Regions from separate parts of the Arthrobacter sp. NQ4 genome, predicted to be linked through region 3. Evidence: riboswitches for the same ligand, from Rfam matches in the RefSeq annotation. Region 3 holds a riboswitch; each other region holds the start of a gene.
The links. Region 3 has a riboswitch for thiamine pyrophosphate ahead of PUN51_RS08895 (ECF transporter S component). Riboswitches for the same ligand answer to the same signal wherever they lie in the genome.

Region 1 (6,922 bases), on a different contig from region 3:
GCGTTGCCTTCGGCTTCCGGGGCGGCGGCTTCGTCCGAGTTGACGTCGAAGAGGCCGTCCGGCGGGGTGAGGAGGATGAAGCCTTCCTCGATGTTCACCTCAGGGACGATCTGCTCCACGAACGGGATGAGGATTTCGTCGCCGCCCGGGGTGGTGACCACCAGCAGGTCCTGGACCGGCATGGTGTTCAGGGCTGTCACCTTGCCCACCACCTGGGACCCGACCCGTGCTTCCAGGCCGACCAGTTCGTGCTCGTACCAGCCCTCATCGTCGTCCTCGTCCAGCTCTTCGGTTTCGATGAAGAGCTTGGCTCCGCGGAGGGTTTCGGCACGGTTCCGGTCCGCCACTTCCTCAAAACCGAGCAGCAGGATGTCCTTGTTCCAGCGCGCACTGCTCACGGTCAGGGGACCGGCCGCGGCAGGCTCGACCACGAACTCCGTTCCGGGGACAAACCTGTCCTCCGGGGCGTCGGTCAACACCTGGACGGTGACTTCCCCGCGAATGCCGTGCGGCTTGCCAATCCGTGCCACCTGAAGCTGCATCTGTTCCTCTGTTCCGCGTTGTGGTGTTTCTACTGAAAGCACTTTGTTGTGAAAGAACTCCGGCCCCTCCACCTGGTGGTGGAGGGGCCGGAGCAAAAACTGGTATTGCCGAGCGCTCAGCGGCGACGGTCGGTGTCGACGACGTCGACCCGTACCGGTTCGCCGCCGGCCAGTGCAGCCACCACGGTGCGCAAAGCGCGCGCGGTGCGGCCCTGGCGGCCAATCACCCGTCCGAGGTCGTCCTGGTGAACGCGCACCTCGAGGGTGTCCCCGCGGCGGTTGCTCTTGGAACTGACCTTGACGTCGTCCGGGGAATCAACGATTCCGCGGACCAGGTGCTCGAGCGCTTCTGCCAGCAATCTACTCAGCCTCGGTGGTCTCAGCTTCGGCGTCGGCCGGGGCCTCGGCAGCGTCAGACTTGGAAGCCTTCTTGGTGATGGCTTCCGGGATGATGACCGAGCCCTTTTCCGGGGCAACGAAAGCTTCCTTCTCGACCTTGGTCTTGAGGGTGCCTTCCTGGCCCGGCAGGCCCTTGAACTTCTGCCAGTCACCGGTGATCTTCAGGATCGCGGCAACCTGCTCGGACGGCTGGGCGCCGACGGACAGCCAGTACTGTGCACGCTCGGAGTTGACCTCGATGAACGAGGGCTCTTCGGTGGGGTGGTACTTGCCGATTTCCTCGATGGCGCGGCCGTCACGCTTGGTGCGTGAGTCCGCGACGACGATGCGGTAGTACGGGGCGCGCATCTTGCCGAAGCGCTTAAGGCGAATCTTTACGGCCACTTTTGTGGTCACTCCTGTTTCAGAAAAGGGGTGAACCCGGCGTTCTGCACCCGTGGGGCGGGCCATACTTGCGGGCTCGAAGGACAAGATCCGGACGCGGAGAGAGGGGCCACGCAGATCGAGTACCTGTTTATTGTGCCAGATGAGCGCTGTTATTTCGACTTGGCGCTGCCGCCCGTGGCGCCGCAGGCAGCCCGAAGACTGCCTGCGGCCCGCAGGGCAGTTCCGAAAACGGGCCGGGAAGGGTCAGGCGGACCAGACGTACAGCCCGGTCCGTTCGGAATCGTCGATTCCGGCAGCAAGTTCCGCCAGCTGCTGCACGTACGTCCGCGCCTGGGCGGCATCAAACGGCATGTCCTCCTGGGCGGCCCATTGCTCCGCCACGTCGTCAAGGACGTTGCCTTCACCCTCGGTTTCATAGGTGAGCAGGTCGGCCAGGGCCCGGACCATTGCCGGCGGAACGGCAAGGAGCGAGTCGCTGGCGACATCGACCATGGTCAGCTCATAATCGGCCCCGCCCGCGTGGACGGCCGTCCCGGCAAGATCGCCGAGCTGCTCCACCTCGAAGTCGCTGATGCCCTGGATCCGCACGGCCTGGCCGGCAGCAGCGCCGTCCGCGGAGCCGCGTCCTTCATCAAGGAGGCCGGCGCGTTTCAGCGCGGCGTCATGGGTGGCGACAAAGATCTCGGTGAAGCCCATGGCTGGTGCCCTTCTTCCGTTGGCGGAGCTGCGCGCCGGGCGCTGCCTGCCGCCCGGCCGTACGGGATCAGCCTAGTAGCTGCGGGGCGGCCGGCGCACACCCGCGGTCCGCCCGCGCAGCGTGGCCCGGGGCGGGATTAATCAGCGGACGGCCACGCGGATCCGGTTCCGCCACGGGTCCTCGAACCTGAGTTCCGAACCGGTGTGGTGGGCGGGCACCCCGGCAACCTTCAGGCGGTCGGTCAGCGCCCCGACGTCGTCCCCTGACGGAACCTCGATGAGCACCTCACCCAGCCCAAGGGTGTCCTTGCGCGGACCTGCGCCGCGGCTGTTCCAGACGTTCATGGCCATGTGGTGGTGGTAGCGGCCTGCGGAGACGAACAGTGCCTGCCCGTGCCAACCCGCGGTCTTTTCGAAACCGAGCGTTCCCACATAGAAGTCGCGGGCGGTCTGCACATCGCCAACCTGGAGGTGGACGTGGCCTACGCCGGCCGCCGTCTGCCGCTGGCCTTCCAGGGACTCCTCGGTGAGGTACTGCTCAAGGTAGCGCTGCGGCGGGAGCGCCAGGCTGTCCATGACCACGTCGGTCCCGTTCCAGGACCAGTTGCTGCGGGGGCGGTCCCAGTACAGCTCGATGCCGTTGCCCTCGGGGTCGGTGAAGTAGAAGGCTTCGCTGACCAGGTGGTCGGCACTGCCCGTGAAGGCCCGCGGCTCGTACTGGGCAGCAGTGGCGACGGTCGCGGCCAGGGAGGCCTGGTCCTCGAAGAGCAGCGCGGTGTGGAACAGGCCCGCCTCTCCCCTGCCGGGAAGGTGCAGTCCGGGAGCCGGCGCAAGGTGGACCAACGGCCGGCCCAGGCGGCCAAGGTAGAGCCCGCCGTCCTGCTCCGCCACCACCTCAAGGCCCAGCGCACGCTGGTAGTAGTCGGTCATGACCTTCATGTCGCCCACTTTGAGCATCACGGTGCCCATGGCGAGGTCGGCAGGAAGAAGATCCTGGCTGCTGGCTGATGCGGTCATTGAAGGCTCCTTGCATTGGCGGCCGTCCCATTGGCGGCCTGTCACCTATTAAAATTACTTGAAGCTTCAATTTATTCCAAGCCCCCGTGAACCGTTTGTCAGCGAATGATCCGCCCGCCCAGCACCACGTGCTCCAGCGCCGTAATGGCCTTCGGTACAGCCCGCGGATCTTCCCGGCATACGACGACGTCGGCGCGGGCCCCCTCTTCCACTCCATCCGCTCCCAGCCAGCTGCGTGCTGCCCAGCAGGCGGAGTCGAGGGCCGCGTCCATGGGGAGGCCGGCGGCGTGCAGGGCGAGGATTTCGTCGGTGATCCTGCCGTGCCGGATCACGCTGCCGGCATCGGTGCCGGCAAAGATGCGCACACCCGCTGCGTGGGCTTCCGCCACCCGCTCGAGCCTGCGTTCCCATAAGGCGCGCATGTGGGCTGCATAGCGCGGGAATTTCGCGTCCGCCTGGGCCGCAATGTCGGGGAAGGTGGCGATATTGATGAGCGTGGGCACGATCGGTACGCCCTGCTCCACGAACCGGGGCAGGTGGCGGGACAGGAGCCCGGTGGCGTGCTCGACGCAGTCGATACCGGCGTCCAGCACCTGGTCCAGGGTGTCTTCGGCGAAGCAGTGCGCCGTCACCCTGGCGCCTTCGTCGTGCGCCGCCTGGACGGCATCGCGGACGACGGCGGCGGGAAACGACGGCGCCAGGTCACCGGCGCTGCGGTCAATCCAGTCACCCACCAGCTTGACCCAGCCGTCGCCGTCGCGCGCCTGCTTGCGGACGGCCTCCACGAGGCCGTCCGGTTCAACTTCCTCAGCGAAGCCGCGCAGGTAACGGCGCGTCCGGGCGATATGGCGCCCGGCACGGATCAACACCGGGAAGTCCCTGCCACCCTGCATCCAGCGGGTATCCGCCGGCGAGCCGGCATCCCGGACCAGGAGGGTTCCGGCGTTGAGGTCCGCCTGCGCCTGGTCCCTGGCGGCTGCGGGCTCCACGGGGCCCGCAGGGCCCAGGCCGATGTGGCAGTGGGCGTCCACGAAGCCCGGCAGGACCCAGCCGTCGAGTACCCGGCCGGGAGGAGTGTCCGGCTTGTTGAACGTGAGCCTTCCGTCCACCGACCAAAGTCCATGCCGCACCCGGTCCGGCGCGGTCAGGACGGGTCCACGGAAGTGGATGATGTCTGCCATGGGGCTCCTTTCGATGCCCGGTCAGGCTAGCACCGCAATTATGACAAGCCTGGTTCAGGGGCCTGTGGTAGCTTCGTTCCTGACCACACGGGTGCCCTTGCAGGGGCTGAGATCGGGCTGACGCAGCCTGCGACCGTTGAACCTGTCCGGGTAATGCCGGCGAAGGAAGTGAGTATTCCCTTGAGTACGCAAAACACGCAGTTGAACCCTGCCCTGCTGCCGTCCGCCGGGGAGCCCGGCGACACATCAGTTCCGCAGGTAACCCAGTCCCTGAAGTCCCATTCCCTCGCCTACCTTGCGGATGAGGCGTCCGGGATCCGGGTACCGGTGACGGAAATTTCCCTTGAACCATCACCCAACGGCCAGCCGAACGCACCCTTCCGGACCTACCGGACTGCCGGACCCGGCAGCGACCCCGTCCGCGGGCTGCAGCCCTTCCGCGCAGAGTGGATCGCCGCGCGCGGGGACACCGAACCCTACGGCGGCCGGGAGCGCAACCTGCTCGACGACGGCCGCTCGGCCGTGCGCCGCGGTGCTGCCTCCGCGGAGTGGAAGGGCGCACAGCCGGTGCCACGCCGCGCCGTCGACGGCCGGACGGTGACGCAGATGCACTATGCCCGGCAGGGAATCGTGACGCAGGAAATGCGCTTCGTGGCGCTGCGCGAAAACTGCGACGTTGAGCTGGTCCGCAGCGAGGTTGCTGCCGGCAGGGCCATCATCCCGAACAACATCAACCATCCGGAATCCGAGCCGATGATCATTGGCAAGGCTTTCCTGGTGAAGATCAACGCGAACATTGGCAACTCCGCGGTGACGAGTTCCATCGCGGAGGAGGTGGACAAGCTGCAGTGGGCCACCCAGTGGGGTGCCGACACCGTCATGGACCTCTCCACCGGCGACGACATCCACACCACGCGGGAGTGGATCATCCGCAACTCCCCCGTGCCGATCGGGACGGTGCCGATCTACCAGGCGCTGGAAAAGGTCAACGGCGAGGCCAACGCCCTCACGTGGGAGATCTTCCGCGACACCGTGATCGAACAGTGCGAGCAGGGTGTGGACTACATGACCATCCACGCCGGCGTGCTGCTCCGCTATGTCCCGCTGACGGCCAACCGGGTGACCGGCATCGTCTCGCGCGGCGGCTCCATCATGGCCGGCTGGTGCCTGGCCCACCACCAGGAGAACTTCCTGTACACGCACTTCGACGAGCTGTGTGAAATCTTCGCCAAATACGACGTCGCCTTCTCCCTGGGTGACGGCCTCCGCCCTGGTTCCACGGCGGACGCCAACGACGCCGCGCAGTTCGCGGAGCTGGACACGCTCGCCGAGCTGACGCAGCGGGCCTGGGGGTACGATGTCCAGGTGATGGTGGAGGGGCCCGGCCACGTTCCCTTCCACCTGGTCCGTGAGAATGTGGAACGGCAGCAGGAGCTGTGCAAGGGTGCGCCCTTCTATACCCTGGGCCCGCTGGTCACCGACATCGCTCCCGGCTACGACCACATCACGTCGGCAATCGGCGCCACCGAGATTGCCAGGTACGGGACCGCCATGCTCTGCTACGTCACGCCAAAGGAACACCTGGGCCTGCCCAACAAGGACGACGTCAAGACGGGTGTCATCACCTACAAGATCGCGGCGCACGCGGCGGATCTGGCCAAGGGCCACCCGGGGGCGCACGAACGGGACGACGCCCTGTCCAAGGCACGGTTCGAATTCCGCTGGCGCGACCAGTTCGCCCTGTCCCTGGATCCTGTGACCGCGGAGGCGTTCCACGACGAGACGCTTCCCGCTGAACCGGCCAAGACGGCGCACTTCTGTTCCATGTGCGGCCCCAAGTTCTGCTCCATGCGGATCAGCCAGGACATCCGTGACGAATACGGGTCGGCAGACTCGCAGGCGGCACTGGCGGACATGGCATCCGGCATGCGGGAGAAGAGCCAGGAGTTCCTGGCCAAGGGCGGCAAGGTGTACCTGCCGGAACCGACGGTCGCTGCCGGCAGCTAGGACGCCCGGGCGGGCTGGCTTCGGCTGACCCCGCTGATGAACTGGCGGATGGCCCGGTCCCCGTCCAGGGAGTCCTGGGGCCGGTGCCCTCCCGCGGCAACGCGGTGCAGGGCACCGGTCTCCCTGAGGTACCCGGCAATTTCCTCATAAAGCGGCTCCCAGCCACCGGTCAGGACCAGCGTGGGGACACCGGGAACAATATGCAGCGGCGCATCCCAGGACGGCGCCTGAAGGCGCAGCCTGCGGGCGGAGCGTTTTTCCTCGATGGTGGCCGGCTGCTGGAGGTCGGTGGCGTAGACGCGGCGGACGAATTCGCGCTGGAAGTCGTCGTCACTGAGCTGGTGGCGGACGTCGAAAAGCGGCTGCATCAGGCTGATATGCGCGGCCGTGGCCGGCAGTTCCGCCGTCAGCGACAGGCAGGCCGGTTCCACCAGGGTCAGGGAAAAGACCAGGTCGGGACGTTCCACCGCGGCCATCATGGCGGGGATCGCCCCCTGGGAGTGCGCCACCACATGTCCGCCGGCGGCCCCGCGGCCATCGTCGGCAAGCGACCTTAGGATGATCGCGGTGTCTTCCGTGAAGGAGGATTCCAGCGGCTCCGCGGCGGAATCGTAGCCGTGCCTGCGGAGGAACAAGGCATCATAGGCAAGTCCCATGCCGTGCTGGCGGGGCCATGCGGCGGCGCCAAAGGTA
Region 2 (6,922 bases), on a different contig from region 3:
GTTGCCCGCTTTCGCCGCCGAAGCGGAACCGGCCGCCGCTGCCCCCAGTGGCACCCCCGCCACCGCGTCGGGTGCAGCTGATGAAAGCGCCGCTGCCGTTCCTGCCCCGGACACAACGGCAGACGCCGAAACCAAGCCGGTCCGCCGCCGTCGGGTAGCTACCCGCAAGGCTGCGTCGCCGGTTTCCGCCCCGGAAGCGGCCTCCGCAGCCGCCGCCGAAGTGGCGCCGGAACCGGCCGGGCCCGAAGCCGTGGTGCCCGAAGCCGCGGACCAGGCCGCCGCGCAGAACGTGGAGCAGGCGCAGGAGCCCGCCGCCCAGGAACCCGCCGCCGCGCCCGCAGCTGCCGCCGCACCGGAGGCCGCCCGGCAGGAGCAGGCGCCTGACGCCGCCGGAACGAAGGACGGCGGCGCCGCCGCCAGCCCGTTTGGCTCCCTCTTCCTGGAACCGGCGTCGCCGACGTCCGTGCTCTTCCAGGCACCGGACCTCAGCACCGTGGTCCGGCCCGCCGCGCCCGTCGCGGAGGAGCCTGAAGAGGAAGAGACCGAAGACACCGACGATTCCTCCAGCCGCCGCCGGCGCCGCAGCCGTGGCCGCAGGGGCCGCAGCCGCATCGGCGACAGGACGGAAGAGGACAACGAGGACGGCAGCGCTGAGGCTGACGCCGAGGACGAGGCTGACGAGGATACCGCCGGCCAGCTGGAGGACGGTGTAACCTCCCGCCGCCGGCGCCGCCGCCGCCGCGGGGACCAGGACCTTGAACTCACGGGCGGCGGGGATGACGACCCGCCCAACACGGTGACCAGGGTCCGTGCGCCGCGCGCCGTCAGTGAAGCACCCGTGAGCAACCGCGTGACCAGCGTTAAGGGCTCCACCCGCCTGGAGGCCAAGAAGCAGCGCCGCCGCGAATCCCGTGACACCGGCCGCCGCCGCACGGTCATTACCGAGGCCGAGTTCCTGGCGCGCCGGGAGTCCGTGGACCGGCAGATGATCGTCCGCCAGCGCGACGACAGAATCCAGATCGCCGTCCTCGAAGACGGTGTCCTGGCCGAACACTTCGTGTCCAAGACGCAGCAGGACTCGCTGATCGGCAACGTGTACCTGGGCAAGGTCCAGAACGTGCTGCCGTCCATGGAAGCCGCATTCGTGGACATCGGGCGCGGCCGCAACGCCGTCCTGTACGCGGGCGAGGTCAACTGGGAGGCCGTCAACCTGGAGGGCAAGCAGCGGCGCATCGAAAACGCGCTGAAGTCCGGTGACACCGTCCTGGTCCAGGTGACCAAGGACCCGGTGGGCCACAAGGGTGCCCGCCTCACCAGCCAGATCTCCCTGCCCGGCCGCTACCTGGTGTACGTACCCGGCGGTTCCATGACCGGCATCTCCCGCAAGCTGCCCGACGTCGAACGCAACCGGCTCAAGCGCATCCTCAAGGACCGCCTGCCGGAGCACGCCGGTGTGATTGTCCGTACCGCGGCCGAGGGCGCTTCCGAGGAAGAGCTGACGCACGACATCAACCGGCTTCGCGCCCAGTGGGAGGGCATCGAAAGCCAGTCCACGTCCACCAAGATCCTGGCTCCCGAGCTGCTCTACGGCGAACCCGATCTGACCATCAAGGTGGTCCGCGACGTCTTCAACGAGGACTTCTCCAAGCTCATCGTTTCCGGTGAGGAAGCCTGGGACACCATCGAGGCCTACGTCACCTATGTGGCGCCGGACCTTGTGGGCCGCCTTGAGAAGTGGACCAAGGACCAGGACATCTTCGCCGCCTGGCGCATCGACGAGCAGATCCACAAGGCGCTTGAACGGAAGGTCTTCCTGCCCTCCGGCGGCTCCCTGGTGATCGACCGTACCGAGGCGATGACCGTGGTGGACGTCAACACGGGCAAGTTCACCGGCAGCGGCGGCAACCTTGAGGAGACCGTCACCAAGAACAACCTTGAGGCAGCCGAGGAAGTGGTGCGCCAGCTGAGGCTGCGCGACATCGGCGGCATCATCGTGATCGACTTCATCGACATGGTGCTCGAATCCAACCGCGACCTGGTCCTGCGCCGACTGGTGGAGTGCCTGGGCCGTGACCGGACCAAGCACCAGGTGGCCGAGGTCACCTCGCTTGGCCTGGTCCAGATGACCCGCAAGCGCATGGGCACCGGACTGCTGGAAGTCTTCGGCGAACAGTGCGAGGCCTGCGCCGGCCGTGGCGTTGTGACCCACGACGATCCCGTGGAGCACCGCCGCGCCAACATCGTTGCCGCCGAGCACCACGTCCAGCGCACCGACAACCGGCCCGAAGCCCACGCGGAAGCCCGTCCGGAAGGGCAGCGGAACGACAATACCCAGCCCGGCGTGCGTACTGAACGCAAGCGGCGGCGCGGACGCGGCGGGCAGCAGCCCGAAGCGGCCCCGGCACCTGCCGTCCACGTGCACACGGTCCAGCCGGACCCGTCGGACGCCGAGCGGCACGCCAAGGCGGAGGCCACCAGGCTTGCCCTGGCGAACATTGCCGCTGCGGCCCACGCTGCCCACCTGCATGACGATGAGGTGGCGGCAGCCCGGCAGGTGCCTTCCGTGGAGCCTGCGCCGGCGCCCGTCGAGGAGAAGCACGACGCCGATGCCCCGGCACGTCCTGCGGCTGTCCTGACGTTCGGAGGCGAGGAAGTCCCGCTTCCGTTCGTGGAGCATGCTGAGGAACAGCATCCCCTGCCCGCCCTCACCCTGGACCGGCTCGCGGAAGCGTTCGCCCACCTTGGGCAGCCGGCTTCCCCTGTGGAGAACGCGCCTGCCAAGACCGCCGAGGCCGTGAAGGTGCCGGAGGCTGCGGCGCCGGAACGGCAGCACGACGGCGGGGGAGCGGAAGCCCGCGCCGCCGCAACGGAAGCTGCAGCCGGAAAGGACTACTCCGACCACACGCTGGAGCAGTCGCGGCAGCGCAGGCCGCGGCGCCACCGTGCCGCCAGCCGTGCCCAGGGTGCCGCCAACGAGACCGCCGTCCAGCATCACGAAAACGTCCAGGCGGCAGGCGCAGGCCATTCGCACGCGGCCAAGGCTCCCGAACCCGTGAAGCCCCAGCAGGCACCGGCGGAACCGGGCAAGGCGCCCGAGGAACCCATCATCCTCGGCGTGGGTGTGCCTGCCTCGGAGCTCTAGGCGCAGGAGTTACCGGCCAAACGGCCACGCAGTAAGGAATCCCCGTCCTGCGGACGATTCACCCGGGAAGCGCCGTGGGAATCGGCCGTGTGGCGGGGATTCCTGCTGCTGCGAGGTTGTTGTTTCCTTGACCCGAGGGCTGTCATCCTTTCCTCCTGGTGCGGCCTACGGGCTAGGGTGGAAACCGACACGGGGTGCCGCGCAGAAGGCCGGCTGAGATCCAGACCCGTTGAACCTGTCCGGCTAGTACCGGCGAAGGGATGTCTCTTGTCTTCGACCCTTTCCATGCCCCTTCCTGCTGCCTCCGGCGTTCCCACCGCGCTGCCCCCGGGCCGGGACGTCCCGCGGGTCCTCTCGATCGCGGGCTCCGACCCGTCCGGTGGCGCCGGCATCCAGGCCGACCTCAAAAGCATTGCCGCCCACGGCGGATACGGTATGGCTGCCATCACCGCCCTGACGGCACAGAACACCCGTGGCGTGCAGGCTGTCCACGTTCCTCCGGCCGCTTTCCTCGCCGAACAACTGGACGCGGTCAGCGACGATATCTCCATCGACGCGGTCAAGATCGGCATGCTGGGCGACGAGAGCGTCATCCGCACTGTCCGGCATTGGCTGGAGAAGGTGCGCCCCGCCGTCGTGGTCCTCGACCCCGTGATGGTGGCCACCAGTGGTGACCGGCTGCTGAAGGAATCCGCGGAGGCTGCCCTCCGCGAACTGCTGCCCCTGGCGCACCTCATCACTCCCAACCTCCCGGAGCTTGCCATGCTGGTGGGCGGGGACCCTGCCGGGACCTGGCCGGCGGCGCTGGACCAGGGAAGGCGCCTTGCCGAAGCCACCGGAGCCACCGTGCTGGTCAAGGGTGGCCACCTCGCGGGTGCAGACTGCCCGGACGCGCTGGTCAACACGGCCGGCCTCCTGTCCCAGGAAGTGGTGGAAGTGCACGGCAAACGAATTTCCACCCGCAACAGCCATGGCACCGGCTGCTCCCTGTCCTCCGCGATGGCCACCGTCCAGGCACGCCTTGGGGACTGGGAGGCATCGCTCCTGACGGTCAAGCCATGGCTGGCCGGCGCCCTTGAGAACTCGGAGCAGCTTGAGGTGGGCCAGGGCAACGGCCCCGTGCACCATTTCCACCATGTGCGGCCGGCCCCCGCGGAAGGCGCTTTCGCTGCCCGGCTGTGGACGGAAGCCCAGCAGGACGTGGCGGACATCTACGCCCTGGACTTCATCCGCGGCCTGGCCTCCGGAGACCTTGCTGAGAAGGACTTTGCCTACTACCTGGCGCAGGATGCCCTGTACCTGAACGGCTACTCCCGCGTCCTCGCCCGGGCCAGTGCCCTGGCCCCCTCCGAAGCGGAGCAGCTGTTCTGGGCCGGTTCCTCGCAGCAATGCCTGGAGGTGGAGTCGGAGCTGCACCGCTCATGGCTCAGCACCCGCCCTGCCCAGGGCGGACTTGGCCCCGTCACCAAGGCCTACGTGGACCACCTCACTGCAGCGTCGGCGTCGGGAAGTTACGCCGTCCTGGCCGCCGCTGTTCTGCCCTGTTTCTGGCTCTACGCCGAGGTAGGGGAAAAGCTGCACGCCCAGTTCCTCGCCTCGGGAGCGCCTGACGGCCACGCCTACGCAGCCTGGCTCCGGACCTACGCCGACGAGGGCTTCGCCGAAGCCACCCGGCGGGCCATCGCCATCGTGGACGCGGCAGGGCGGAAGGCCTCCGACCATGAACAGGCGGCGATGGTGACCGCCTTCAGGCAGTCCTGCCGCCTGGAAGTGGAATTCTTCGACGCGCCGAGGCTGCATGCCTGACCCCTGCGGGCAGCACCGCCGCTATTATGGAGGGGCATGGTTGCGGTGCAGCTTGTCGGGGTGTGGTTACTACCACAGCCGGGCCGCCGGAACCAGCCTCATTTGCGGCCGTAGATGGATTTAGCGTATTCTGGATCTTCGGTGCTTACGCCAACACTTGGGTTATGACCCCACGGCGTTGAGGCACAGCGAGAACCCTGGCTTTTCCGAGTCGGTTCCGCACGCAAATTTTGTAATAAACGTCGAGAGAAGTGAGTTCCCAAGTGGTGTACGCGATTGTCCGCGCAGGCGGCCGCCAAGAGAAGGTTTCCGTTGGAGACTTCGTTACCCTGAACCGCGTCGCCGGTGGAGCCGGCAGCACCATCGAGCTGCCCGCACTGCTCCTGGTTGATGGTGACAAGGTCACCTCCGCCGCCGCTGACCTGGCCAAGGTAACTGTTACGGCTGAAATCCTCCAGGACCTGCGTGGTCCTAAGATTGTCATCCAGAAGTTCAAGAACAAGACCGGCTACAAGAAGCGCCAGGGTCACCGCCAGGAACTGACCAAGGTCAAGATCACCGGCATCAAGTAACCACCGGTTACTGTTCAGGTATTTCAACAGATTCCCCAGAATTTAGAGGCAGGCATTTCAGATGGCACATAAAAAGGGCGCGAGCTCCACTCGCAACGGTCGCGATTCCAACGCTCAGTACCTCGGCGTCAAGCGCTTCGGCGGCCAGGTAGTTTCCGCAGGCGAGATCATCGTCCGCCAGCGTGGCACCCACTTCCACCCGGGCGCCGGCGTTGGCCGTGGCGGCGACGACACGCTGTTCGCACTGACCCCGGGCGCCGTTGAGTTCGGCACCCGCCGCGGTCGTCGCGTCGTCAACATCGTTGCTGCTGCAGCTGCAGAGTAACAACCAGTTCTGAAGCGGTGGAGCGGGCCTGAGGGTCCGCTCCACTGTTCTTTTAACCGCATTACAATCGATGTGGCGTCCGCGGGCGCCCATCTAAACAGCATTTGAGGAGATCCACGTGGCCAGCTTTGTAGACCGGGTAGTCCTGCACGTATCCGGCGGAACCGGCGGCCACGGATGCGTCTCCGTCCACCGCGAGAAGTTCAAGCCGCTGGGCGGACCCGACGGCGGCAACGGCGGCAACGGCGGCGACGTCATCCTCCGGGTGGACCAGCAGACCACCACCCTCCTCGACTACCACCACGCACCCCACCGGCACGCCAGCAACGGCGGACCCGGCATGGGCGACTGGCGCGGCGGAAAGAACGGCGAGACCCTCGTGCTGCCGGTGCCGGACGGCACCGTGGTCAAGACCAAGGACGGTGAAGTCCTGGCGGACCTCGTCGGCGAAGGTACCGAGTTTGTGGCTGCCGCCGGCGGCATCGGCGGCCTGGGCAACGCGGCCCTCTCCTCCCAGAAGCGCCGTGCCCCGGGCTTCGCGCTGCTTGGCATCGAGGGGGATTCCCGGGACATCGTCCTGGAACTGAAGTCCATTGCCGATATCGCCCTGGTGGGCTTCCCGTCCGCCGGCAAGTCCAGCCTGATCGCGGCCATGTCCGCTGCGCGGCCCAAGATCGCCGACTACCCGTTCACCACCCTGGTTCCCAACCTGGGCGTGGTGCAGGCCGGCGAAGTGCGGTTCACCATCGCCGATGTTCCCGGCCTCATCGAAGGCGCCAGCGAGGGTCGGGGCCTGGGCCACAACTTCCTGCGCCACGTTGAGCGCTGCGCGGCCCTGGTCCACGTACTCGATTGCGGCACCCTGGAGTCCGACCGTGACCCGCTCACGGACCTCGCCATCATCGAAGGTGAGCTTGAGAAGTACGCCGTCGACATGAGCTACGCGGGCCAGGACGGCGAAGTGGTTCCCCTGAACCACCGCCCGCGGCTGGTCGCGCTGAACAAGGTGGACCTGCCCGACGGCAAGGACATGGCCGAGTTCGTGCGCCCGGAACTCGAGTCGCGGGGCTACCGCGT
Region 3 (6,922 bases):
ATCCGGGCCAGGCGCCGGAGCACTGTGGTGCCCCTGTTGATCAGGCTGGCGCACAGCAGGGCGACGCCGGCGTTCTTGCTGCTGTTGACGTCGACGGCTCCGGAGAGGGTGCGGCCGCCTTCCACCCGCAGGTGGGTCATCTGCGGCTTGGCCACGTTCACGATGCTGCGGTCAAAGATGTTTTCCAGCCGCTGGATCATTTTCAGGCTCAGGTTCTGCTTGCCCTGTTCCATCCGGGCCACGGCGCTCTGGCTGGTGCCAAGTTCGGCGGCCAACTGCCCCTGGGTCCACCCTTTCTCGCTCCGGGCGTCCCTCAGCATGGCGGCAACGTGTTCAGCGGTCTCCTGGATCATACCGCGAATATATCATAAATGAGTTATCCAGCCTTCGTGGCAGCTACCCGCGGGCGCGGAAGGGGGCTCCAGGAGGGCGGTACCCATTCGGTGCGATAGGGAGCCCCTGCCTGTCCCCCGGGCGGGTGGCTTAACTCCCCAGCCACACCATATTCCAGGTACCGGCCGTAACAGCTGCGAAAAGGGCGAGTCCGGCCACCAGGACGCCGCCTGCCACCACCCAGAGGTCCAGCGGGCTGAAGGTGGACACCCGGGCCCAGGTCCGCCGGCCGCCTCCGAAACCCCTCGCCTCCATGGTGACGGCGAGCCTCGATGCACGGCGGATGGCCTGGACCAGCAGCCCGAAACTTTGCCCGAGCGTCGCCGTCACCCGCTGCCCCAGGCTGCCCCGGGCGCCTACGCCGCGGGCACGCCGCGCCATCCCGATGGTCTGCCATTCCTCGGCCATGAGCCCCACCAAGCGCATCGCAGCCAGGGTTCCCAGGACGAACCGGTGCGGCAGGCGCGCCTTCTGCGCGAGCGCGTCGGCGAGGTCGGTGGGATCGGTGCAGCTCATCAGGAGCACCGCCGGGAGGGCGATCGCAAAACCGCGCAGCAGGAATCCTATGCCGAGCTGGAGGGAACCCTCGCTCATGGTCCAGATGCCGGCGTCGAGCAGGATCCTGCCGCTGTCCGGTGCCAGGATGGCGGTGCTCCAGCCTCCCACGGCAGCGGCGAGGATCAGCGGCCAGCCGCGCTGCCACAGCAGGGACAAGGTGAGGCCTGCCAGGGGAAACAGCAGAAGTTCGAACACCAGGGCCACGGACGCGGACACCCAGTCGATGGACAGCGCCAGGACGGCCGTGATGAGCAGGACGGCCGCGAACTTGCTCAAGGGGTTGGCGCGGGCCAGGAGGGCGTGGTTGCCGCTCAAGGTGAGTTGCTGCCTCATGGCGCCACCGCTTCCGCCACGGCCATCCGCAGTTCCGCCCCGCCGAGCGCCTCCGTGAATTCGGCATCATGGGTCACGGCTACCACCGCGGTGCCGGCATCAAGGAGCTCGGACAGGAACGATGCCAGCTCGGCCCAGGTATTGGCATCCTGGCCGAACGTGGGCTCGTCCAGGATCAGCACCTGGGGGCTGGCGGCCAGGACGGTGGCCACGGACAACCGCCGCTTCTCACCGCCGGAGAGCGTATAGGGGTTGGCGTCCACCAGCTGGGTAAGGCGCAGCCGCTCCAGCAGTTCCTCAACGCGGTCCTCGCCGTGCCCCAGGTGCCGGGGGCCGAAGAGCAGCTCGTCAAGCACCTTTCCGGTGACGAACTGGTGCTCCGGCTCCTGGAACACCGTGCCCACCCGCGAAATCAGCTGCTCGGCCTTCCACTTGTACGGATCGATGCCGGCACCGCGGCTGAGGTCCAGCGTCGCGGACACTTTTCCGGACACCGGCTCAAGCAGCCCTGCGAGGGTCAGCGCGAACGTGGACTTGCCGGCACCGTTGGCGCCGGTGATGGCAAGGGCCTGCCCGGCACGGACCTGCGCGGCCACGCCTTCCTGGACCGGGACCGGCGGGATCTTCCGGAAGCCTTTGCGGCGGGGGCGTTCGCGGGAGACGCCCAGCTGCTCTGCGGCCAGCAGGAGGCTGCCTGCACCGGGAGCCGGGACGGCGGCGCGGGCGCGTGTGGCCGGCACATACCCGGGCACCCACACGCCGGCAGCGGCCAGCATGGTCCGCGCCTCCGTAAGGACTCGGTCCGGCGGCCCGTCCAGGAGCACTGCAGGATCCGCGGCGGAGCCGGGCTGCAGGACCACGATCCGGTCCACGAGGTCCTTCCAGACGGACACCCGGTGCTCCACCACCACCAGCGTCGCCCCGGTTTTGTCCAGGGAACGGGCCACGGCGTCGCGGACCTCCAGCACGCCGTCCGGGTCCAGGTTGGCGGTGGGCTCGTCCAGCAGGATCAGTCCGGGACGCATCGCCAGGATGCCCGCCAGCGCCAGGCGCTGCTTTTGGCCGCCGGAGAGGGCCGACGTCGGGTGGTCCAGCGGGAGGTGGGCGAGCCCGACGTCGGCAAGTGCCTCGTGAACGCGCGGCCAGATGGCGTCGCGGGGCACCGCAAGGTTTTCGGCGCCGAAGGCGACGTCGTCCCCCACCCGCGACAGGACCACCTGGGTCTCCGGGTCCTGCTGCATGAGACCGGCGCGGCCGCGCCGTGCCCGGGGCGGGGCTCCGTCAACCAGCAGCGAACCGGACTCGTCGGCGTCGCCTGCCTCGCCGTCGTCGTTTATGTCTCCCAGGACGCCGGCAAGGGCGTGCAGCAGCGTGGACTTCCCGGCGCCGGAGGGCCCCAGCAGGAGCACCCGCTCCCCGGGGGCGATGTCCAGGTCAAGGCCGTGGACGGCGGGCTTGGCCCGTCCGGCATGCCGCCATCCCCAGCCGCGGGCGGCGATGGCGGCAGGCTGGACCGTGCCGGAGGCGTCCTGGGAGGGTGCCATCAGGAGAAGACAGGCTCCGTGGCAGCCTTACGGGACGCGAAGGAGCTCAGCACGCCGGTGCGGGCCAGGCCGCGGGTGGCAAGCCAGGACAAAGCGCCCGCCAGGATGGCCCCGGAAAGGGTGGTCAGCACGATGTAGGCGAGCTTGTCCGCGCCGGAGTACGCAATGTTCCAGCCCCACGGGGCAAACGAGTCATTCAGGCCGCAGAAGAACCCTGCCGCGGCGCCGGCCAGCAGCGATACAGGCAGGTTGAACTTGCGGTAGACGACGATCGCGAAAATGATTTCCGCGCCCAGGCCCTGGATGAAACCCGAGAACAGGACCGAGGCGCCGTACTGGGAACCCATCAGCAGTTCGCCGGTGGCGGCTACGGTCTCGCAGAACAGGGCGGCTCCGGGCTTGCGGATGATGAGCATGCCCAGCACCCCGGGAATCATCCAGCCGCCCGCCAGCAGTCCGGTCAGGGGCGGGTAGGCGGCGTTCATGGGGGCGGACAGTGCGGCGGCCCCCTGGTCCCATGCCCAGAAAATGACGCCGCCCGCGATGGCCACCAGGGCGGCGACGACGATGTCCACGACGCGCCAGGACTTACTGGTGGTCTTCTTGATTGCTGCAGTACTCATGTGATCCTCCTGGGAAACAGGAGGGGAAAGTGGACCCGGCTGCCGGCCTGTGGCCGTGCATCCGCGACACTTTGAGAACTCGACTCCCTTGCGCCGGTACTAACCGGATCAGGTTCGAGGGTCTGCGGCTGTCCGCACTCTCAGCGCCCACCTGCGGTGCCCGGCCTGCGCCAGGATGCCCGACGGCGGCGCTCCCCTGTCGTTTTTAGTGTTGCTTTGTGGTTGGGTAACGCTGTTCATTTCGCCCAGTTGGGCGTGGTCAAGTTTACACCTGGCAGGAGTAGATTGAGGGCCATGACCGCCAATCCACCGGATGTGACCGGGTTCGATCCTGATTCCAGCGACGCCCAGCCGGAGGGCTCACTGGAGGCGCAGATTGCCCGCATCGAGGCGGAGGTCCGGGAGCTCCAGTTCCCCGGCTTCTCGCTGGACGATGCGTTGAACCTTGGCCTGCTCCTCGTTGAACTGGGCAAGGAGCGGTCGTTGCCCATCGCCATCGACATCGCCAAGGGTGAGCAGGTGCTGTTCCATGTCGCACTTCCTGGCGCCACGCCTGACAACGGCCACTGGATCCGGGCCAAGCAGCGCACTGCCCTCCGGTACGAGGTGCCCTCCCTCCTGGTGGGACTGCGTGGCCGGCTGGGCGGCGGCCGGATCGAGGACAACGCCTGGTTCGACCAGTCCCGCTATGCGGCACACGGGGGCGCGTTTCCGATCCACGTCACGGGCGTTGGGGTGGTGGCTTCCGTGGCGGTGTCCGGACTGCCGCAGCTGCAGGACCACGAACTGGTGGTTGAGGCACTGCGCGACATCCTGGGGTCGGCGCTGGACGAGTAGCGCCGGCCAACCAGCCCTGGCTGACCAGGCGCAGCGGGACAAGCACCCGTACATGCCAGGCGGCAGCAGGCTGCTTAGCTTTCATTAGTAATCATGCTTACTATGTTGTCCCCGGGGTACAACCACCACAGGGAATGGGAGCACCTTCGGCGTCCCTTCCCGGAACCGGCGCGGCAACCAAGGAGCACCATGAGAATCCCGGACACCAGAGGCCCCATCAGCAGCGCCCTCTTTGCGGCCCTGTCCAAGGCCCCTGATGCAGCCACGCCCGAGCTGGACGGGCTGCACCGGCTGGTCGCGGGGCAGGTGGCCCGAACCGGTGACATCATCGCCGACGAAGACATCCAGCTGTCCCTCTTTTGCCTCTACGAACTGCATTATTCGGGCCTGGACGGGGTCAGCGACGCCTGGGAGTGGGAACCGGCCCTGATCAGGGTCCGGCGCCTGATCGAGGAACCCTTCGAAGCCGCCCTTCGTGCCGCCGCACGCCAGGCCGCCGGTGACGCCGACCTGCCCGCCGGGATTGCCATGACCAGCGATGCCGTTGCCGACGTCCTTTTTGGCCTCGCCGGTATGGACACCGGTCCCAGCGTTTCCCGCTTTGTCGCACGGAAGGCAAGCCTGGAGCAGCTCAAAGAGTTCTTGATCCACAAGTCCGTGTACCAGTTGAAGGAAGCGGATCCGCACACCTGGGCCATTCCGCGGCTCACCGGCCGGGCGAAGGCTGCCCTCGTGGAAATCCAGGCGGACGAATACGGCGGCGGCAGGCCGGAACGGATGCACAGCGCGCTGTTTGCCCGGACCATGCGCGGGCTGGGCCTGGACGACAGGTACGGCGCGTACGTCGACACCATCCCGGCCGTCTCCCTCGCATCCGTGAACCTCATGTCGCTGTGCGGCCTGAACCGGCGGCTCCGCGGGGCAATCACCGGCCACCTGGCCATCTACGAAATGACTTCATCCCAGCCCAACCGTTTCTACGGCAACGGATTCCGCCGGCTCGGTTTCGCCGCGGATGTCACCCACTACTTCGATGAGCATGTGGAGGCCGACGCCGTGCATGAGCAGATTGCCGGGCGGGACCTCGCCGGCGGCTTGGTTGAGGCCGAGCCAAAGCTCCTTGCGGACGTCCTGTTCGGTGCCACCGCCGTCATGGCCATTGACGGCCGCGTCTCCGCCCACCTCCTGTCCTCCTGGGAAGCCGGGGAAACATCGCTCCGGGCGGCCGTGCCGGCGGCAGCGTGACAGGCTGGCGGCAGGCCTACGACGATTCTGCGAAGCCGCAGCGGCTGGCCGCCGAGGAAACCGGAAACAACAATGAATGTGGTGCAGGCATGAACTTCGAACAGCATGGAACACGGCCGGACGTGGAGCAGGAACCCGCCCCCGGCTCGATCGTGGTGTGCCCCGATGGTCCCCTCATTGTCAGGGGTGACTTCGAGATCGTTACCCCTTCCGGCGACGCCGTGCCCAGGGAGCGGAGGACCGTCGCCCTGTGCCGGTGCGGGGCGTCCGCCATCAAGCCCTATTGCGACGGCACCCACAAGATGATCAAGTTCCGCACCGAACCCAAGGCCGGCCAGCCCCCGGCCTGACCACAGAGCCGCCCGCCGGCCACGCCCTGCCCGGACCAGCCCGGGTGTGAGGCTAGGCTGGGACCAGTCCGTTTTCCGCCCGCAAGGAGTACCAGCAATGAACCTTCTCATCAAACTGCTCGGGACCGCCGTGAGCCTCGGCGCAGGCTTGGCCGGCACCAAGCTGGTCAACACCATCTGGGAAAAGACCACGGGGCAGAAAGCACCCACCGGCAAGAACGAGGACGTCCCCACCAGCCTCCGGTCTGCTTTGACCTTCGCGCTGATCTCGGCGTCTGTCAGTGCCATCATCCAGGTCCTGGCCAACCGCGGCACCCAGCGCGCCATCACCCGTTTCGCCAAGACGCAAGATATCGTCTAGCTGCCCAAAGCTTCGCTTAGCGCTGCCGGCCGTCGTCGGAACTGTCCTCCAGGGCGGTCTCGGCGGCGGCTTTTTGCACCACGGCTTCCAGCTCGTCGGCTGTGAGCAGCTCCCGGTGCAGGTGCTTGGTGCGGTAGCCGGCCCGGCCCACCATGTGGGCGGACACGGGCACCGTGAGCAGCTGGAAGATCCATGCCACAGCCAGGACCGGCCAGACCCACCAGGTCCGCATCTGCAGCCCAATGGCGGCCAGCAGCAGGAACAGGCCCAGGACCTGGGGCTTGGTGGCGGCATGCATGCGGCTCAGCAGGTCGGGGAAGCGCAGCAGGCCAATCGCCGCGCCCAGGGACATGAGCGCGCCCACCACCATGAACACGGCCGAGACAGCGTCGATCCAGGCATCCGGCCCGGAAAAGTCAGGATTCATTGGGCTTCACCCTCCGGTCCGCCACGAACCGGGCCACCGTCACGGACCCGATGAACCCGATGATGGAGATGGCCACCACCAGCATCAGGTTGTTCAAGTGCCGGTTCACTGCCATATCGATGCACAGCGCCCCGCCCAGGATGGCGAGCAGGACGTCGGCGGCCAGGACCCGGTCCAGCAGCGACGGGCCGCGGGCGATCCGGAGGATGGCACCCGCCGCGGCCAGCGAGAAAATGACGGCCGTGACGGCC
Region 4 (6,922 bases), on a different contig from region 3:
TCTTGGCCTGGCCGATGATGTCGTGTCCGCCCAGGGCGACCGGCAGGGTCATGGCCTGGATGGGGAAGGGGTGGGTGATGCCGGCGTCGGCCAGGGATTCGACGATGTCTGCGCGGACGTTGTAGTCGGCGAAGGACTTCTCCGCGATCTCGTGCGGCGTCTCGTCGGAGATGATGGTTTCTTCCGGCTCGATGGTTTCCGTGCCGGACTCATCGCTCAGGAGCTGGTGGGTATGCAATTCACTCACAGGGGAGTTTCCTTATTCATTTGGGCAATGGCGCTGCCTGCTCAACGGGCCGGCCAAAGCTGGCCGCTCCGGAGCACGCTCAGGCGCGCAAGCGATTCCAGTGGAAGCCGATCGCGGGCTATCTAAATGCTGGCACTGGTGACCAACGGGTACATCTCAAGATCGCGTAGGGGCGGGCTTGTTGGTTTCAAATCAAGGAAATCAACGACCGGGCATCCAGTTCTACCCCTCCAGTCTAGCCGTACAGGCGCGGAAACACGGTTTCGGCCCGCCCAGGCGGCCCGCCGGCCCGTCAGGAAACGAGTTCGAAGTGGATCTGCCGGGTGGTGATGTCGGAGGAAACCAGCCGGACGCGGACCTTGGTGCCGGACTCCAGTTCGCCCGCGCAGCGTGCAGTCACCGCAGGTTCGGCGATCTGGATGATCCCCGAACTTCCGTTCCCGTTGCCGTTGCCGTTCTTCCCGTTCCCGTTTCCATTCTTGCCATTCCCGTTGCCGTTTCCGTTCTGCGGCTTGGATCCGGAAATGACGATCGCATCAAACTCCTGCCCGATGTGGTTCAGCAGCAGCGCCGCTTCCACGGTGTCCAGGGCCAGGCGTTCCATGCGGGAGGCCAGCTGGTCCGATCCCGCCATGATGCCCGGGAGCAGCGGCAGGGCCTCCCGCGCCCAGCCAGGAACGTCGCCGCCGTTGCTCAGGGCCTCGCAAATGACCAGCACGAAGCGGTCCACCAGGCGGCGCAGCGGCGCGGTGGTGTGGGCATAGGCTGCGCCGATGGCCGACTGGATGCCGTCTTCCGGGACAGTGCCGTCGAAAGCTGTGTAGGACGCGCCACGGAACAGCATGCCGGCTGAGTGCATGATGGCCAGCTGCCGCGGATCGGTGGGATCGAGGGACCGGAGGTACTCGCCGTAGCTGACCTCCCCGTCCCATGGCCTGCCCAGCACCTCGGTCTGCAGCCGGAAATGCCGCAGGGACCGTTCATCCGGGGCAGGCATGGTGCGCAGGATGCCCACTTTGCCCTCCAGCATCAGCTGCGCGGCGGCCATTCCGGTCATCAGCGAAATCTGTGCATTCCAGTCCTCCACGGGAAGCTGCGGAACAGCGTCGATCCGGTAGCCGCCGTCGGGCAACTGGACGATCTCCTGCTCAGGCATGTTCAGGCTGGCGCCCCCGCGTGCCCGTTCCAGCGCCACCCGCTTCAGTCCCACCTCGCGGAGGAGGCCCAGTACGGGGGAGGCAGTCCCGGCGTCGAGATCGGCCTGGGCGCCTTTGTAGCTGAGCTTGTCACGGCTGATGACCCGCGCCCTCCGGACGCCCACGGACAGCACTGTCGCGTCGCCGTCGAGCGTGAAGTCCCAGACGAAAGCCGAACACTCCTGGCCGGGCAGCAGGCTTCCGGCGCCCTCGCTGATCACCTCGGGGTGCAGCGGGATCCGGCCGTCCGGGGCGTAGAACGTCTGTCCGCGGCGCCGCGTCTCGGCGTCCAGCGGGCCGCCCGGAGCAACAAACGCCGGAACGTCGGCGATGGCGTACATAACCCGGTAGCCGTTTCCGTCCGGTTCGATGAACACTGCCTGGTCCAGGTCCGTGGACGACGCCGGATCGATGGTCACGAATCCGACGGCGGTCAGGTCGTAGGACGGCAGTTTCAGCGCGGCGACGGCGGCGCGGGCGTCTTCCACTGCTTCGGCGGGGTACGGTCCCGGCAGTTCAAGTTCCGTCCGCAGCAGGCCCAGCGCCTCTTCCAGGGCGTTCTTGTGGTCATGGACGTTGGGGGCCAACCGATGATGTGACACAAAAATCAGCGTATCCCCAAGTCCCGGAATTAAGCAGGCTCAGGAGCCGGTGCCGTCCAGCGCGTCGAGAAGGGAGGCGGCGGCGGCTGCGGGGTCGGGTGCTTCGGTGATGGCGCGGACCACCACGATCCTGCCGGCACCGGCCTCCACCACGTCACGGACGTTTCCGTGGTCGATGCCGCCGATGGCAAACCATGGCACGGGATCTCCGGCCTGCCGGGAGGCTTCGGCGGCATATGCCACCAGTTCAGGGCCGACGGCGGCCCTGCCGGGTTTGGTGGGCGTGGCCCAGACCGGACCCACACAGAAGTAGTCCAGCCCGGACGGCCCCACCGTTGCGGCCAAAGCGGCGTCCACCTGGTCAGTGGTGTGGCTGGAGAGCCCAATGGCCGCGTTGCCGTTGACCAGCGTCCGCGCTGCCGGCAGCGGAAGGTCCTTCTGGCCGATGTGGAACACCGGCGCCCCGGACAGCACGGCGATGTCCGCACGGTCGTTGACGGCCCACAGCCGGCCATGGCGTACCGCTGTTTCCTTCAGGACCGCCAGGAGGTCCAGTTCCTCTGCGGCTTCGATGGTCTTGTCGCGCAGCTGGATGATGTCCACGCCGCCGGCAAACGCGGCGTCAACGAAGTCCGCGAAATCGCCGCGCGCAGTCCGTGCGTCGGTGCAGAGGTACAGGCGCGCTGCCTTGAGGGCGTCAATGTGGCCGGCGTTGGCAACTTCGGCGGGGAGGGCAGCGGAGGCTGGGGCGTGGGGGCCGGCGGGCAGGGATGAGGCGGACACATTCATGCCTGCAAGCCTAGTTCCTCTAAACTGGGCTGGTACTGCGGGAGCCCGCGGCAGCTGTCATAAAGCGCCGGGCTGAGAGGGCGTCAGAGCCGACCGCTTGACCTGATCCGGTTAATGCCGGCGTAGGGAAGGAACCACATGCGCAACCCCGTTGACAGTCTCCCCGGGCCCGAAGGCGCCAGCGCAAACTCCACTGTCCGGGCCGACGTCGCCGTCATCGGCGGGGGAGTGGTGGGCCACGGCATCGCCTGGGAGGCGCAGCGTTCCGGACGCTCCGTTGCCCTGATCGACGACGCACCCGGAAACGGTGCCAGCTGGGCCGCCGCGGGCATGCTGGCCCCGGTCAGCGAACTGCACTACCAGGAGGAGGACCTCCTGGAACTGATGCTTGAGGCGTCGTCCCGCTGGCCAGGGTTCGCCGCGGGGATCGCCGGCGCGACGGGGGCGGATTGCGGATACCTGACGACGCCGACACTCGCCGTGGGTGCCGACGCCGCGGACCGCCGCGCGCTGATGGACCTCCGCGCGGTACAACAGGCCAACGGACTGGGGGTGGAGCCCCTGGCCGTGCGCGAAGCCCGCAAACGCGAGCCGCTCCTCAGCCCCGCCATCGCCTGTGCCCTGGACACACCCGCGGACCACCAAGTGGACCCCCGGCGCCTGGTGGCGGCCCTGCGGCTGGCCCTCGCGGGCGTTGCACTGACGTCCCCGGAGCTGGCCGCCGCGGGCGCGGTGGACGGGTATGCCGTGCCGGACCGGGCCACCGGCCTGCTGTGGGAGGGCGGAACGGTTGCCGGTGCCAGCCTCGCCGGCGGCGGCACCGTCCTGGCAACGGAAACCATCGTGGCCAACGGCCTGCAGGCAGGGGACCTTGGCGGCCTGCCCGACGGCCTCGACCTGCCACTGCGCCCAGTCCACGGGGACATACTCCGTCTCGCCGTTCCGCAGCACCTCCAGCCCCTGGTGACCTCCACGGTTCGTGGGCTGGTGCACGGAGTCCCCGTCTACATCGTCCCCCGGCAGGACGGGACCGTGGTGATCGGGGCAACCCAGCGCGAGGACGCGCTCTCCGATGCCGTGAGCGCCGGAGGCGTCTACCAGCTGCTGCGGGACGCTCAGGCGCTGGTGCCCGCCGTCGCTGAACTGGAACTGCTCGAGTGCACCGCCCGGGCCCGCCCCGGTACCCCCGACAACGCGCCCCTGCTGGGCCGCGTGCCGGTGGATCCGGGGTCCGGAAACCCTGCCGCCGGGCATGTCCCGGGACTCATCATCGCCACCGGGTTCTTCCGGCACGGCGTCCTGCTCACCCCCGCCGCAGCCGCCATCTGCACGGCACTGCTGGACGGGACATCAGATTCCCGCTGGTCGCCCTTCAGCCCGGAGCGGTTCTCCCGGCCGGCGGCAGCCGCCACCACACCCCACATCAAGGAGACAGCGTGAACATCACCCTGAACGGAAACACGCACGAGGTGGCCGACGGCGCCTCCATCACCACGCTCGTCAGCCAGGTCACCGGACGCCCGCTGGCACCCAACGGACAGGCAACGGACGGCGGGAAACTGGGCGTCGCCGTCGCACATAATGCCCAGGTGGTGCCGCGCAGCCAGTGGTTCGCCACCGCGCTCGCCGAGGGCGACGATATTGAACTTGTCACTGCAGTACAGGGAGGCTGACGCCATGACCGAAACCAGCACCATCAACCCCGCCGGAAACGCGGGCGCAGCCGACGCCCTGGTGATTGACGGCGTCGCCCTCGGATCCCGGCTCATCATGGGCACGGGCGGGGCACCAAGCCTGGACGGCCTGGGCGCAGCGCTGCTGGCCTCCGGCACCGCCCTGACCACGGTGGCCATGCGCCGGTACTCCACTGCTGAAACCGGTTCGCTGTTCCAGCTGCTGGTGGACCATGGGATCCGCGTGCTGCCCAACACGGCCGGCTGCTTCACGGCCAGGGATGCGGTCCTGACCGCCGAACTGGCGCGGGAGGCCCTGGAGACCGACTGGGTGAAACTGGAGGTCATCGCCGACGAGCAGACCCTCCTGCCGGACGCCGTGGAACTCGTGGACGCCACGGAGCAGCTGGTCAACCGCGGGTTCAAGGTCTTCGCCTACACGAATGACGACCCCGTGCTTGCGTTGCGGCTGGAGAACCTCGGCGCCACCGCCGTCATGCCGCTGGGCGCCCCGATCGGCACCGGACTGGGGATCCTGAACCCGCACAACATCGAGCTGATCGTTTCCCGCGCGTCGGTGCCGGTGGTCTTGGATGCAGGCATCGGCACGGCGTCAGACGCCGCGCTGGCCATGGAGCTGGGCTGCGACGCCGTCCTGCTGGCCACGGCAGTGACGCGTGCCCAGAACCCCGCGCTCATGGGCGAGGCATTCAAGCACGCAGTGATCGCCGGCAGGATGGCCAGGGCCGCCGGGCGCATCCCGCGCCGGGAGCACGCCCTTGCCTCCTCCGCAATGGAGGGCCGGGCGGAGTTCCTCTGACCTCCTGATACAGGTGTGGCCACCGCCCGGATGGGTGGTGGCCACACGCGTATGTACTGCCCTGCCGGCGGTCAGCGCCGCAGAATAACAGTCAGGCGTTCCGTGTCACGGCGGGCGCGGGTACGGCCCAGGTAGACGACGGCGGCGATGGCCGCAGCTACTCCCAGGACCATGGGCAGGACCCACGGAAGCCAGGTGGTCCCCGGCAGGTAGCCGAAGCCCGCAGTGATCAGGATGATCCAGGCCAGCGCCGCAACACCCGCGGCAACACCGGCAGGAACTGCCGCACCGTATTTGGCATGCCGCTTGTCATTGGCCCAGACGACGAAGCCGGCGGCGACGGTTGCCAGCACCACGATGGTCAGCGAAAGCATGGATCTCCTTGGGAAACTGCGGTGGCCCGGGGACGGGCAGAGGGTGAAACGGGCCGGACTAGAACTGGCCGAAACCTACGCGCCGGACCTCCTCGGCACCAATTTCCACGTAAGCCAGTGCGTTGCCCGGAACAATGATCAGGCGTCCTTTGTCATCCTTCAGGCGCAGTTCGCTGCCCTCATTAATGGCTTCGCCAACAACCTTGGCCACCGTCTCCGCATCCTGGGTTGATTCCAGCACGATTTCGCGGCCAACGTTTTGAACGCCGATCTTAATTTCCAAGGGGGCCTCCCAGCCTGTGAAAGTACTCGTGTTTCTCAACGAGGTGTTGTCTTATTTGTAGTCTAGGACTCTTTGGGGAAGCGAGAGATTCCGCGCCAAGCTAAACGGTAGATGAGGTCGCTGGCCACATCGAGGTCCAGGTTGCCGTCCGTTTCCAGCCAGTACCGGGCGCTGACCTGCGCCATTCCGGCCAGGCCGCGGCCCAGCAGTTCCGCTTCCAGGTGGGGGAGCTTGGTGTCCTCCGCAATGACCCGGGCAATGGCGTCGGCGAAGGTCCGGTTGAACGTTTCCAGCCGCGAGCTCACATCGGGATCATTAATAAGGTCGGACTCGAACACCAGGCGGTGGGCCTGGTCGTCATTGGCGATGAAGTGGAAGTAGGCGCGCATGACAGCCTGGACGCGTTCATCGTTGTCAGTGGTGGAGTTCAGGGCGCCCAGCATCAGTTCGGTCAGCGAGGCCAGATGGCTTTCCAGCAGGGCGAGGTAGAGCTCGCGCTTGGAAGGAAAATGCTGGTACAGCACCGGTTTGCTCACATGGGCAGTTTCTGCAATCTCATCCATTGCCGCACCGTGGTAGCCGTTGGCTACGAACACCTCCTGGGCCGCGGCAAGGAGCTGTGCCCGGCGCTCATCCCGGGGCAGGCGGGCGGACCGCTGGCCTGCGGGGCGGGAGGGAGTTTGGGGTGCGGCGGAGGCCGGACGGTCAGCCCGTGCTTCAGGGACCACAGTTGTCCTTCTTTCCATTGCAGTTACCCTTCACTTTACTGCGGGGTAATATGACCCGGCGGTATCCCGGGGCATACATTGAAGTATGGCTTCGACTTTCACCGCAAATGTTGCAACCCCTGCCCTGGATCCGCTGGTGGAACCGGCTGCCGGCCTCACTCCCGCCGAGGTTGAACGGTACTCCCGCCACCTGATCATTCCCGAGATCGG

Region 1: another riboswitch for thiamine pyrophosphate. It lies ahead of thiC (phosphomethylpyrimidine synthase ThiC); the one in region 3 lies ahead of PUN51_RS08895 (ECF transporter S component).
Region 2: another riboswitch for thiamine pyrophosphate. It lies ahead of thiD (bifunctional hydroxymethylpyrimidine kinase/phosphomethylpyrimidine kinase); the one in region 3 lies ahead of PUN51_RS08895 (ECF transporter S component).
Region 4: another riboswitch for thiamine pyrophosphate. It lies ahead of PUN51_RS00570 (FAD-dependent oxidoreductase); the one in region 3 lies ahead of PUN51_RS08895 (ECF transporter S component).

What each region holds. Positions count from the first base shown of each region.
Region 1 is NZ_JARETC010000007.1:203,534-210,455, reverse strand. It holds gene rimM (ribosome maturation factor RimM) at 1-542, opposite strand, end outside; gene PUN51_RS13815 (RNA-binding protein) at 659-901, opposite strand; gene rpsP (30S ribosomal protein S16) at 903-1,325, opposite strand; gene PUN51_RS13805 (hypothetical protein) at 1,572-2,024, opposite strand; gene PUN51_RS13800 (VOC family protein) at 2,166-3,041, opposite strand; gene PUN51_RS13795 (amidohydrolase family protein) at 3,140-4,222, opposite strand; TPP riboswitch at 4,300-4,407, shown strand; gene thiC (phosphomethylpyrimidine synthase ThiC) at 4,403-6,229, shown strand; gene PUN51_RS13785 (alpha/beta hydrolase) at 6,226-6,922, opposite strand, start outside.
Region 2 is NZ_JARETC010000002.1:488,175-495,096, reverse strand. It holds gene PUN51_RS06125 (Rne/Rng family ribonuclease) at 1-3,142, shown strand, start outside; TPP riboswitch at 3,323-3,420, shown strand; gene thiD (bifunctional hydroxymethylpyrimidine kinase/phosphomethylpyrimidine kinase) at 3,428-4,948, shown strand; gene rplU (50S ribosomal protein L21) at 5,212-5,520, shown strand; gene rpmA (50S ribosomal protein L27) at 5,582-5,845, shown strand; gene obgE (GTPase ObgE) at 5,964-6,922, shown strand, end outside.
Region 3 is NZ_JARETC010000004.1:73,641-80,562, reverse strand. It holds gene PUN51_RS08910 (UDP-N-acetylglucosamine 1-carboxyvinyltransferase) at 1-353, opposite strand, end outside; gene PUN51_RS08905 (energy-coupling factor transporter transmembrane component T family protein) at 484-1,284, opposite strand; gene PUN51_RS08900 (ABC transporter ATP-binding protein) at 1,281-2,828, opposite strand; gene PUN51_RS08895 (ECF transporter S component) at 2,828-3,451, opposite strand; TPP riboswitch at 3,519-3,659, opposite strand; gene PUN51_RS08890 (heme-degrading domain-containing protein) at 3,746-4,288, shown strand; gene PUN51_RS08885 (iron-containing redox enzyme family protein) at 4,478-5,533, shown strand; gene PUN51_RS08880 (CDGSH iron-sulfur domain-containing protein) at 5,623-5,883, shown strand; gene PUN51_RS08875 (DUF4235 domain-containing protein) at 5,981-6,244, shown strand; gene mnhG (monovalent cation/H(+) antiporter subunit G) at 6,261-6,671, opposite strand; gene PUN51_RS08865 (monovalent cation/H+ antiporter complex subunit F) at 6,661-6,922, opposite strand, start outside.
Region 4 is NZ_JARETC010000001.1:130,238-137,159, reverse strand. It holds gene PUN51_RS00585 (DEAD/DEAH box helicase) at 1-247, opposite strand, end outside; gene PUN51_RS00580 (RNB domain-containing ribonuclease) at 540-2,045, opposite strand; gene thiE (thiamine phosphate synthase) at 2,085-2,834, opposite strand; TPP riboswitch at 2,862-2,980, shown strand; gene PUN51_RS00570 (FAD-dependent oxidoreductase) at 2,973-4,274, shown strand; gene thiS (sulfur carrier protein ThiS) at 4,271-4,507, shown strand; gene PUN51_RS00560 (thiazole synthase) at 4,512-5,327, shown strand; gene PUN51_RS00555 (hypothetical protein) at 5,399-5,701, opposite strand; gene PUN51_RS00550 (DUF3107 domain-containing protein) at 5,760-5,984, opposite strand; gene PUN51_RS00545 (TetR/AcrR family transcriptional regulator) at 6,047-6,712, opposite strand; gene moeB (molybdopterin-synthase adenylyltransferase MoeB) at 6,798-6,922, shown strand, end outside.